Regions from separate parts of the Allobosea sp. Tri-49 genome, predicted to be linked through region 1. Evidence: riboswitches for the same ligand, from Rfam matches in the RefSeq annotation. Region 1 holds a riboswitch; the other holds the start of a gene.
The links. A riboswitch is a leader RNA that binds a small molecule or an ion and turns the genes downstream of it on or off. The one in region 1 is predicted to bind cobalamin.
Positions count from the first base shown of each region.

Region 2: another riboswitch for cobalamin. It lies ahead of BLM15_RS24710 (TonB-dependent receptor plug domain-containing protein); the one in region 1 lies ahead of metE (5-methyltetrahydropteroyltriglutamate--homocysteine S-methyltransferase).

Region 1 covers NZ_CP017946.1:2,337,588-2,341,670, forward strand. Annotated here, with positions in the region: gene BLM15_RS11585 (ribonucleoside-diphosphate reductase subunit alpha) at 1-625, opposite strand, end outside; cobalamin riboswitch at 741-937, opposite strand; cobalamin riboswitch at 1,080-1,284, shown strand; gene metE (5-methyltetrahydropteroyltriglutamate--homocysteine S-methyltransferase) at 1,397-3,742, shown strand; gene BLM15_RS11595 (extracellular solute-binding protein) at 3,956-4,083, shown strand, end outside.
Region 2 covers NZ_CP017946.1:5,123,312-5,127,394, forward strand. Annotated here, with positions in the region: gene BLM15_RS24700 (FecCD family ABC transporter permease) at 1-135, opposite strand, end outside; gene BLM15_RS24705 (ABC transporter substrate-binding protein) at 132-992, opposite strand; gene BLM15_RS24710 (TonB-dependent receptor plug domain-containing protein) at 989-2,932, opposite strand; cobalamin riboswitch at 3,055-3,254, opposite strand; gene BLM15_RS24715 (flotillin family protein) at 3,328-4,083, opposite strand, start outside.

The DNA.
Region 1 (4,083 bases):
CGGCAAGGATCGGCGCCAGCGCCAACTCGTCGAGCGAGATGCCGTCATAGAGATTACGCTGTGCCTCGGCGAGGACGGGCTCGGCCGAAACGCCGTCGAGCTCCGCACAGGCCTCGCGAACCACCTTGTCGAGACGCGCGGCATCGAGCGGAACCAGCGTGCCGTCGGCGAGCTTCATCTGCAGCGACGGCGCAGCGGCGGCGGCCGGCTGGGTCTCAGCGACCACCTTGGCGCGCTCCCGGGCACGCTCGGCGCGATAGAGCACATAGGCGCGGGCGACCTTGTGATGCTCGCCGCGCATCAGGGCGAGTTCGACCTGGTCCTGGACGTCCTCGATATGGAAGGTGCGGCCGGTGGCGGCGCGGCGGGTCAGTCCGGCGACGACCTGCTCGGTCAGCTCGGCGACGACGTCGTGGATGCGGCGCGAGGCGGCAGCGCTGGAGCCTTCGACGGCGAGGAAGGCCTTGGTCAGCGCAACCGCGATCTTCGAGGGATCGAAAGGGGTGACCCCGCCGTTGCGCCGAATGATCTGGTAGCCCGGCTCGCTCGCCGCGGCTGTCGGCGGCGCAGCAGTGATAACCGGCGCGGCGGCCGCAGGCCGTTCGGCTTCGAGAGACAGAGACATCGGCATCAACCCCAAGATGTTGAGGGCAAAGGCCGAGCGGTTGCGTCGAGAAGGCGCGCGGCAACCCAAGGCCGCGACCTGCCAAGCGCACCACCGGGACACCCCGCCCGAGGACGTAAAACTAGGGTCGCGGCAGGTCTCCTGGCTCGCGGGTCGCAGCTCTCGCCCGTCTTCCCAAGGCCTTGCGGCCTCAGTGACTTACATGGACGCGAACTCACCGCTGACAGTTGCGGGGGCAGCGCCGGTTTCCCACCGGCTTCCCTCTTAGCTCTCGATCTTGCGATTCGAGAGACCATCGACCACCAGATTTAGTAGTCTCTGCGCTGACGCTGTCAATTGATCGTGCGTGACTTGTCTCTCGCATGTGGAAAGCGAGGATATCTCCAACAGCCCCCAAAAAACATGGAGACATAAAGATGTCTTTATATCTCGATTGACGTCTACTCTCGGATCGGCATACTGGCACGGTCGAGGTTCTCCGGCGCGGCTTGCCGCATCGGAGCTAAGAGGGAAGCCGGTGAAGTGCCGGCGCTGCCCCCGCAACTGTAAGCGGCGAGCCGCTGTCCAATCGAAGCCACTGGGACCGACAAGGTCGCGGGAAGGCCGGACAGCTGCCCTGACCCGTGAGCCAGGAGACCTGCCCCGACAACATGAACGTCCTCGGGCGGGGTGTCCCGGTGGTGCGGTTGCGGATCCGCGCCGATTTTCCGTCGCCCGGATTCTCACACGCGTCCGCTCTGGCCTTTGCCCCCATTTTATGGGGTTAAGCCTATGTCTCAATCAGTCTCCGTCGCCGCTCTCGGCACGCCGCGCATCGGTCCGCGCCGCGAACTCAAGACCGCGCTCGAAAGCTTCTGGGCCGGGAAATCGGACGAACAGTCCCTGCTTGAAACCGCAGCCGGTCTGCGCGCCGCCAACTGGGCGCGGCAGAAGGCGCAAGGGATCACCGTGATCCCGTCAAACGACTTCTCGTTCTACGACCAGGTCCTCGACACCAGCGTCATGGTCGGCGCGATCCCGGCCATTTACGGCTGGAAGGGTGGCCCGGTGCCGCTCGGCACCTATTTCGCCATGGCACGGGGCTCGCAGGGCGAGACCGAGCCGCACACCTCCTGCGGCCATGCTCATCACGACCATGAGCATCATCACGGCGTCCCGGCGCAGGAGATGACCAAATGGTTCGACACCAACTACCACTATATGGTGCCGGAGTTCGCAGCCGGGCAGCGCTTCGAACTGGCCTCGCTGAAGCCCGTCGAGGAATATCGCGAGGCCAAGGCACTCGGCTACGAGACGCGGCCCGTCCTGCTCGGGCCCGTGACCTTCCTCAAGCTCGGCAAGGCCAAGGATCCGTCCTTCGATCCGCTCTCGCTGCTGGGTGAACTGCTGCCGATCTATATCGACGTGCTGCGCCGGCTCTCGGCCAATGGCGCGGACTGGGTGCAGATCGACGAGCCCTGCCTCGTGCTCGATCTCGACGAGCCGGCCCGCGAGGCTCTGCGCCGGAGCTATGCGACGATCGCCCACGCCCTGCCGCAGCTGAAGATCATGCTGGCGACCTATTTCGGCGCGCTCGGCGACAATCTCGATACTGCCGTATCCCTGCCGGTCGCCGGCCTGCATCTCGACCTCGTCCGCGCGCCCGAACAGCTCGACACGGTTCTCGCCAAGGCGCCGCGCGGCCTCGTGCTCTCTCTCGGCGTGGTCGACGGCCGCAACATCTGGAAGACCGATCTGGAGAAGGTGCTGGCGCGGATCGAGCCGATCGCAGCCAGGCGCGGCACCGATCATGTCCAGGTCGCGCCGTCCTGCTCGATGCTGCACAGCCCGATCGACCTCGAGCTGGAAACCAACCTCGATCCCGAGGTGAAGGGCTGGCTCGCCTTCTGCGTCCAGAAGATGGGCGAACTCTCGACGCTTGGTCGCGCGCTCGGTGGCGGGCGCAACAGCGTCCAGGAAGCCTTGGCCGCCTCGACCGCGGCAGCCGCCGCGCGCAAGGCCTCCCCGAAGGTCAACGACAAGGCGGTGGCCGCTCGCATGGCGGCGGTCACGGAAGCCTTCGCGCGCCGCGAGAACGAGTTCGCAAAGCGCGCGAAACTGCAGCGCACCCGTTTCAACCTGCCTGCCTTCCCGACTACGACGATCGGCTCCTTCCCGCAGACAGCTGAGGTCCGCAAGGCGCGCGCCGCCCATGACAAGGGCCAGCTCGGCCATGCCGAATACGAGCAGTTCCTGCGCGAGGAGACGGCGCGCACCGTGCGCTGGCAGGAGGAGATCGGGCTCGACGTGCTCGTCCACGGCGAGTTCGAGCGCAACGACATGGTGCAGTATTTCGGCGAGCAGCTCGCCGGCTTCGCCTTCACGCGCAGCGGCTGGGTGCAGAGCTACGGCTCGCGCTGCGTGCGCCCGCCGATCCTGTTCGGCGACGTCTCGCGGCCGAAGCCGATGACGGTCGAATGGTGGCGCTATTCGCAGTCGCTGACCAGGAAGCCGATGAAGGCGATGCTGACCGGCCCGGTCACCATCCTGAACTGGTCCTTCGTGCGCGACGACCTGCCCCGCAGCGAGGCGTCGAAGCAGATTGCGCTGGCGATCCGCGACGAGGTGCTCGACCTGGAGACGGCCGGCGCAGCGATGATCCAGATCGACGAGGCGGCTTTGCGCGAGGGCCTGCCGCTGCGGCGGGGTGACTGGACGCATTATCTCGACTGGGCCGTGGAGAGCTTCCGCATCTGCGCTTCCGGCGTCGCCGACGAGACGCAGGTCCACACCCATATGTGCTATTCGGAGTTCAACCAGATCATCGACGCCATCGCGGCGATGGATGCCGACGTGATCTCGATCGAGACCTCGCGCTCGAAGATGGAGCTGCTCGACGCCTTTGTCGACTACAACTATCCGAACGAGATCGGCCCCGGAGTCTACGACATCCACTCGCCGCGCGTGCCGGATGTCGCCGAGATGAGCGAGCTCCTGCAGCTCGCCCGGCAAAGGCTGAAGGACGAGCAGCTCTGGATCAACCCCGATTGCGGGCTGAAGACCCGGAAATGGGAGGAGGTCCGGCCAGCCTTGGTCAACATGGTAAGGGTAGCGCAGCTGATAAGAGGCGAGGCCTAGTCACCGGGAACTCTGCTCAAGGAGGTCTGCGTCAGCAGACCTCCAAGTTCCGCTCTTCCCTTGGCGCCATCCAGAACTGCACCTCCCTTTCGAGCAGCGCGCTCAGCCAGCCGCCACGCAGCCAGCCCCTGCTTTCGCATCTTGCCTGTCAGTTCTGGTGTACTAGTATACATGGCAAGGCCGCAGCAAAGCAGGCCAGCACAGGGAGGTATCATGAGCCATCTGACACGGCGCGGCGTCATCGCCGGCGCCTCCAGTCTCGCCGCGCTCTCCGCCGGTGGAGCCTTCGCCCAGGGCGCACTGCCGGCGAGCCCGGTCGCACTCAACATCATCGACGTCGC
Region 2 (4,083 bases), 2.8 Mb from region 1:
GAAGAGGTCGAGTTCGGCATAGCCGACCGCCAGCGACAGCACGGCCATAACGAACGTGGCGGCGGCCAGCAAAGCGACGAGCCGCCAATAGGACATCCCGTCGGATGCGGACGATGGCATGGCTGCTGTGCTCATGGTCTTGATCCGGCGGGTGTCGGCGCGGCCGCGTCGAGCAGCAATTCGATCGCATCGACCACCGCCGGGCCGGCGCAGGTCCAGAGCTTGGATGGCAGGGCGACGAGCTTGAGCCGGTCGCCGAGCCGGGCGAGGACCGGATGGTGCAGGACCTCATGAGCGAGCGAGGGTGGGCCGTCCGGCGTGGTGTTGAGGATCAGGATATCGGCCTTGCCGAGTGCGACGGTCTCGAGCGCGATCTGGCCGTAATTGTTGATGCCGAGCTCGGCGGCGAGGTTGGTCAGCCCCGCCGCCGTCAGGATCTCGTCGACGAGCGAGCCGCGCCCGGTGGTGAAGCCGTTCGGGCGCAGGACGATGGCGCGCGGGTTTGCGGGGCGAGGGCGGTCCGCCAGCGCGGCGAGGCGTGCATCGATCTCCGCGATCAGCACTTCGCCGTTCTGCTGCTCGCCGAGCACCTGCGCCATGTCGCGGATCTGCGCGCGCATCTCGGCGAGATTGCGCGGCACGCCGAATTCGCGCACCGGCGCGCCGACCCGCTTCAGCAGCGCGACGGTCGAGCGTGTCGTATAGGCGCCGGCGATGACGAGATCGGGTTTCAGCGCCAGCATCTGCTCGACCAGGCCGTGATTGGCCGGAATCACGAGAGCGCGCGCGGCCATATTGGCGTTGCGCGGGTCCTGCGACAGCCAGGTCACCGAGGCGATGTGCTTTGGTGACGCGAGCCGGAGCACCAGCTCGTCGGTGCACATGTTGAGCGAGACGATGCGCTGCGGCTGCGCCGGCACATCGTCCGCGTGGGCGAGGCCGGCGAAGATCGCCAGCCAGAGGCCGAGTGCGAGGGCGGCCAACCCTCTCACAGGCTCATCCTGATCCCGCCGAAGGCGCTGAGGCCCGGCACCAGGAAGCCGACCGGGTTCTCGTAGCGCTTGTCGAACAGGTTATCGACGCGCCCGAACACGGTCAGCCGCTCGTCGACCTTGTAGTCGGCGGCAAGGTTGACGATGGCGGCTCCCGGAGCGCGCAGGCGCGCGATCGAGAAGTCGCGATTCCCGTCCATACGCTCGCCGAGATAGATCAATGTCGCCGACAGCGTCAGCTTCTCGATCGGCGTCCAGCTCGCAGTGACGCTGGCCTTGTGGCGCGGCCGGCGCAGCAGTTCCTGGCGCGCGGTCTCGTCCTTGGCGAGGGTGAAAGTGTAGTCGGCGCGGACCTTGAACTGCGGCGTCAATTCCAGTGCTGCGAAGGCCTCGACGCCCTTCGTCGTGGCGCGGCCGATGTTCGTATAGGAGGTGCGCGCGGCGTTGGTCAGGATCAGGTTGTCGATGTCGTTATGGAAGTACGTCGCGCCGAATTTGACCTGCCCGCTCAGCAGCGGCTGCTCGAAGCCGGCATCCCAGCCGCGGCTTTCCTCCGGCTTGAGGTTCGGGTTGCCGTAGAAGTTGAAGGCCGGGCGTGAATCGCTGAAGCGCTCGCTCAGCGTCGGCGCCTTGAAGCCGGTGCCATAGCTCGCCTTCAGCTTGGTTTCGGTGCCTGGCACGATGAGGACCGGTGCGATGCGATAGGTGGTGTGGCCGCCGAACTTGTCGTCGTGATCGTAGCGGATATTGGCGACGGTGAAGAAGCGGTCGGTCCAGTTCGATTGCAATTCGACGAAGGCGCCCCTGTTGCCGTTCGAGACGGTCTTGTTGGGGGTGTCGAAGCGCTCGGTCTCATATTGCAGGCCTGCGACCAATGTCTGGCCCTGCGTGATCTTCAGGTCGCCGCGCCAATCGTATTTGGTGCGCTCGCCGAGATTCTCGGTCGGTAGCTCGAGAATGCCCGCGGCGTTCGGCCGGCGGTTGGAGCGATCCTGGTTGCTGTAGGAGACGCCGAAGCGGTTGACGAAACGGCCGTCCAGCGGATCCCAGACGATCTCGCCGCGGGTGAAGGCCTGGCGGTAGTTCTGACTGGAGCGGAAGGCATCCGGCCGGCTCGGGAAGCCGGAATCGTTAGTGAACAGCAACTGCCCGTCGATATAGCGGCCGACCCAGTTGACGCTCAGCGTGTCGGTGAGGCGGGCGCCGAGGCGGGCGGAATAGCTCCAGTTGTCATAGGAGTTGGGATTGCGGCGCCGGCCAGGCGGAACGAGTTCCGGCGGCGTTATTGGTGTCGCCTCCGCTCGAAAATGGCTGACGCTGAAGGCATAGTCGAAGCGGTCATTGCCGCCGCTGAGGCCGACGCTCTGGTTGAAGGTGCCGTGCGAGCCGGCTTCGATCGAGCCCGTCAGCTTCGGCGGGCCTTCGCCACGCTTGGTGGTGATCGAGATGACGCCGCCGAGCGCATTGGCGCCGTAGAGGCCGCTCTGCGGGCCGCGCAGCACCTCGATCCGCTCGATGTCGGTGGTCAGCATCTGGCCGAAATCGAAGGAGCGGTTCGGTGTTGAGGGGTCGTTCACCTCGATGCCGTCGATCAGCACCTTGACGTGGTTCGAATTGGTGCCGCGCATGAAGACCGAGGTCAGCCCGCCAGGGCCGCCGGTCTGGACGATGTTGAGGCCGGGCACGGCGGCGAGCGCCTGCGGCAGGGTGCGGCGCTGCTGGCGTTCGATCTCCTGTGCCGTGACGACGGTGACGGAGCTGGCGATCTCCCTGGCCGGCGTCGGCACGCCGGTTGGGCTGACGACGATCTCGTCGAGCGCGATCGGCTTCTCGCTCGATTGCGCTCGCGCTGCGAGTGGCGTCAGTAGGGTCGAGGCGGCGAGCAGGGACAAGGCAACAGGCAAACGCCCGCTCTTGGCGGGGCTGGGCAAACGGATCACGGTAAAACCTCGGCGGTAACGTCAGTGGCACGTCACCGCGAACGAGATAATCCGCTCCGCTCCCGCAAACGGGCGCGCAAAGGCTTATCACCCATCAGCGGACCCCCGGCCGATGTGTTCGCGTGTGACCACGGCTGACGGCAGGTCTCCTGGCTCGCGGGTCACCGCCTTTCACCGCCTTCCCAGGTCCGAGGCCCCAGTGGCGTGTGGCGAAAGGCTCGCCGCTTACAGTTGCGGGGGCAGCCGCAGCATGAGATGGCCAGGCCACCCGCACTGCGTTCCCTTTTGATCCCGTGAGGGAACCGTCGCATTCACGAGTAGGGCGGAAATGCGGCGGGGTCAATTCGGACTCCGCCGCCGCGTTCCCTCGCGTGAGGCGCCATTATCTGCGAGGATCAGTCCGGCTTGGCCGGAGGGGACGGCTCCTTGCCGGCGAGCGGCGTTTTGGGCGCAGCCGCCTTGGGTGTTGCCGACGCCTGCATCGAGTTGCCGAGCGAGGCGGCGAGCAGGGCCTGAGTCGGATCGGACCCCTTGAAGCCGGCCTGGGCCAGTATCTCGTCGAGGATAGGCTTCTGGGCGGTGAAGCTCAGGAGCTGGCTGGAGAGGTCGCCGATCGGGTTGCCGGCGTGCTCTCCCTGCGCCCCGGCAAGGGCGCTCGCGAACCCGCCCGCGCTGAAGATCCGGATGTCCGAGATCTTCTCGATCGGCTTCATCGCCTGCTCCAGAGCGAGCGGCACGATCTCGATCCGGGCCTTGGCCAGCTCGAACTCGATGATGCCCGCGGAGAGCGCATTGCGCGCCTCGTTCTTGGCGCGCTCGGCCCTGGCCTGCGCCTCGCCGAGCTCGATCACGCCGGTGGCGCGGATCTTGGCCGCTTCGGCTTCGGCCTCGGCCTGGATCTTGACCGCGGCGGCAAGGTCCTCGGCCGCGTGGCGCTCGGCCTCGGCCTTGACGGTGACCGCGGTCGCCTGCTGCTCGGCGTCCTTGCGGGCATCGATCACGGCGATGCGCTTGGCGCGTTCGGCGATCTCGACGTCGCGAGCGGTGGTCACCTGCTCCTCGGCCGTCGTCGCCGCAGCCTTGGCCGCGTCGGCCTTGGCGCGGGCCGCCTGCTCTTCCTCGGTCTTGTTGGCCACCGCGATGGCGGCATC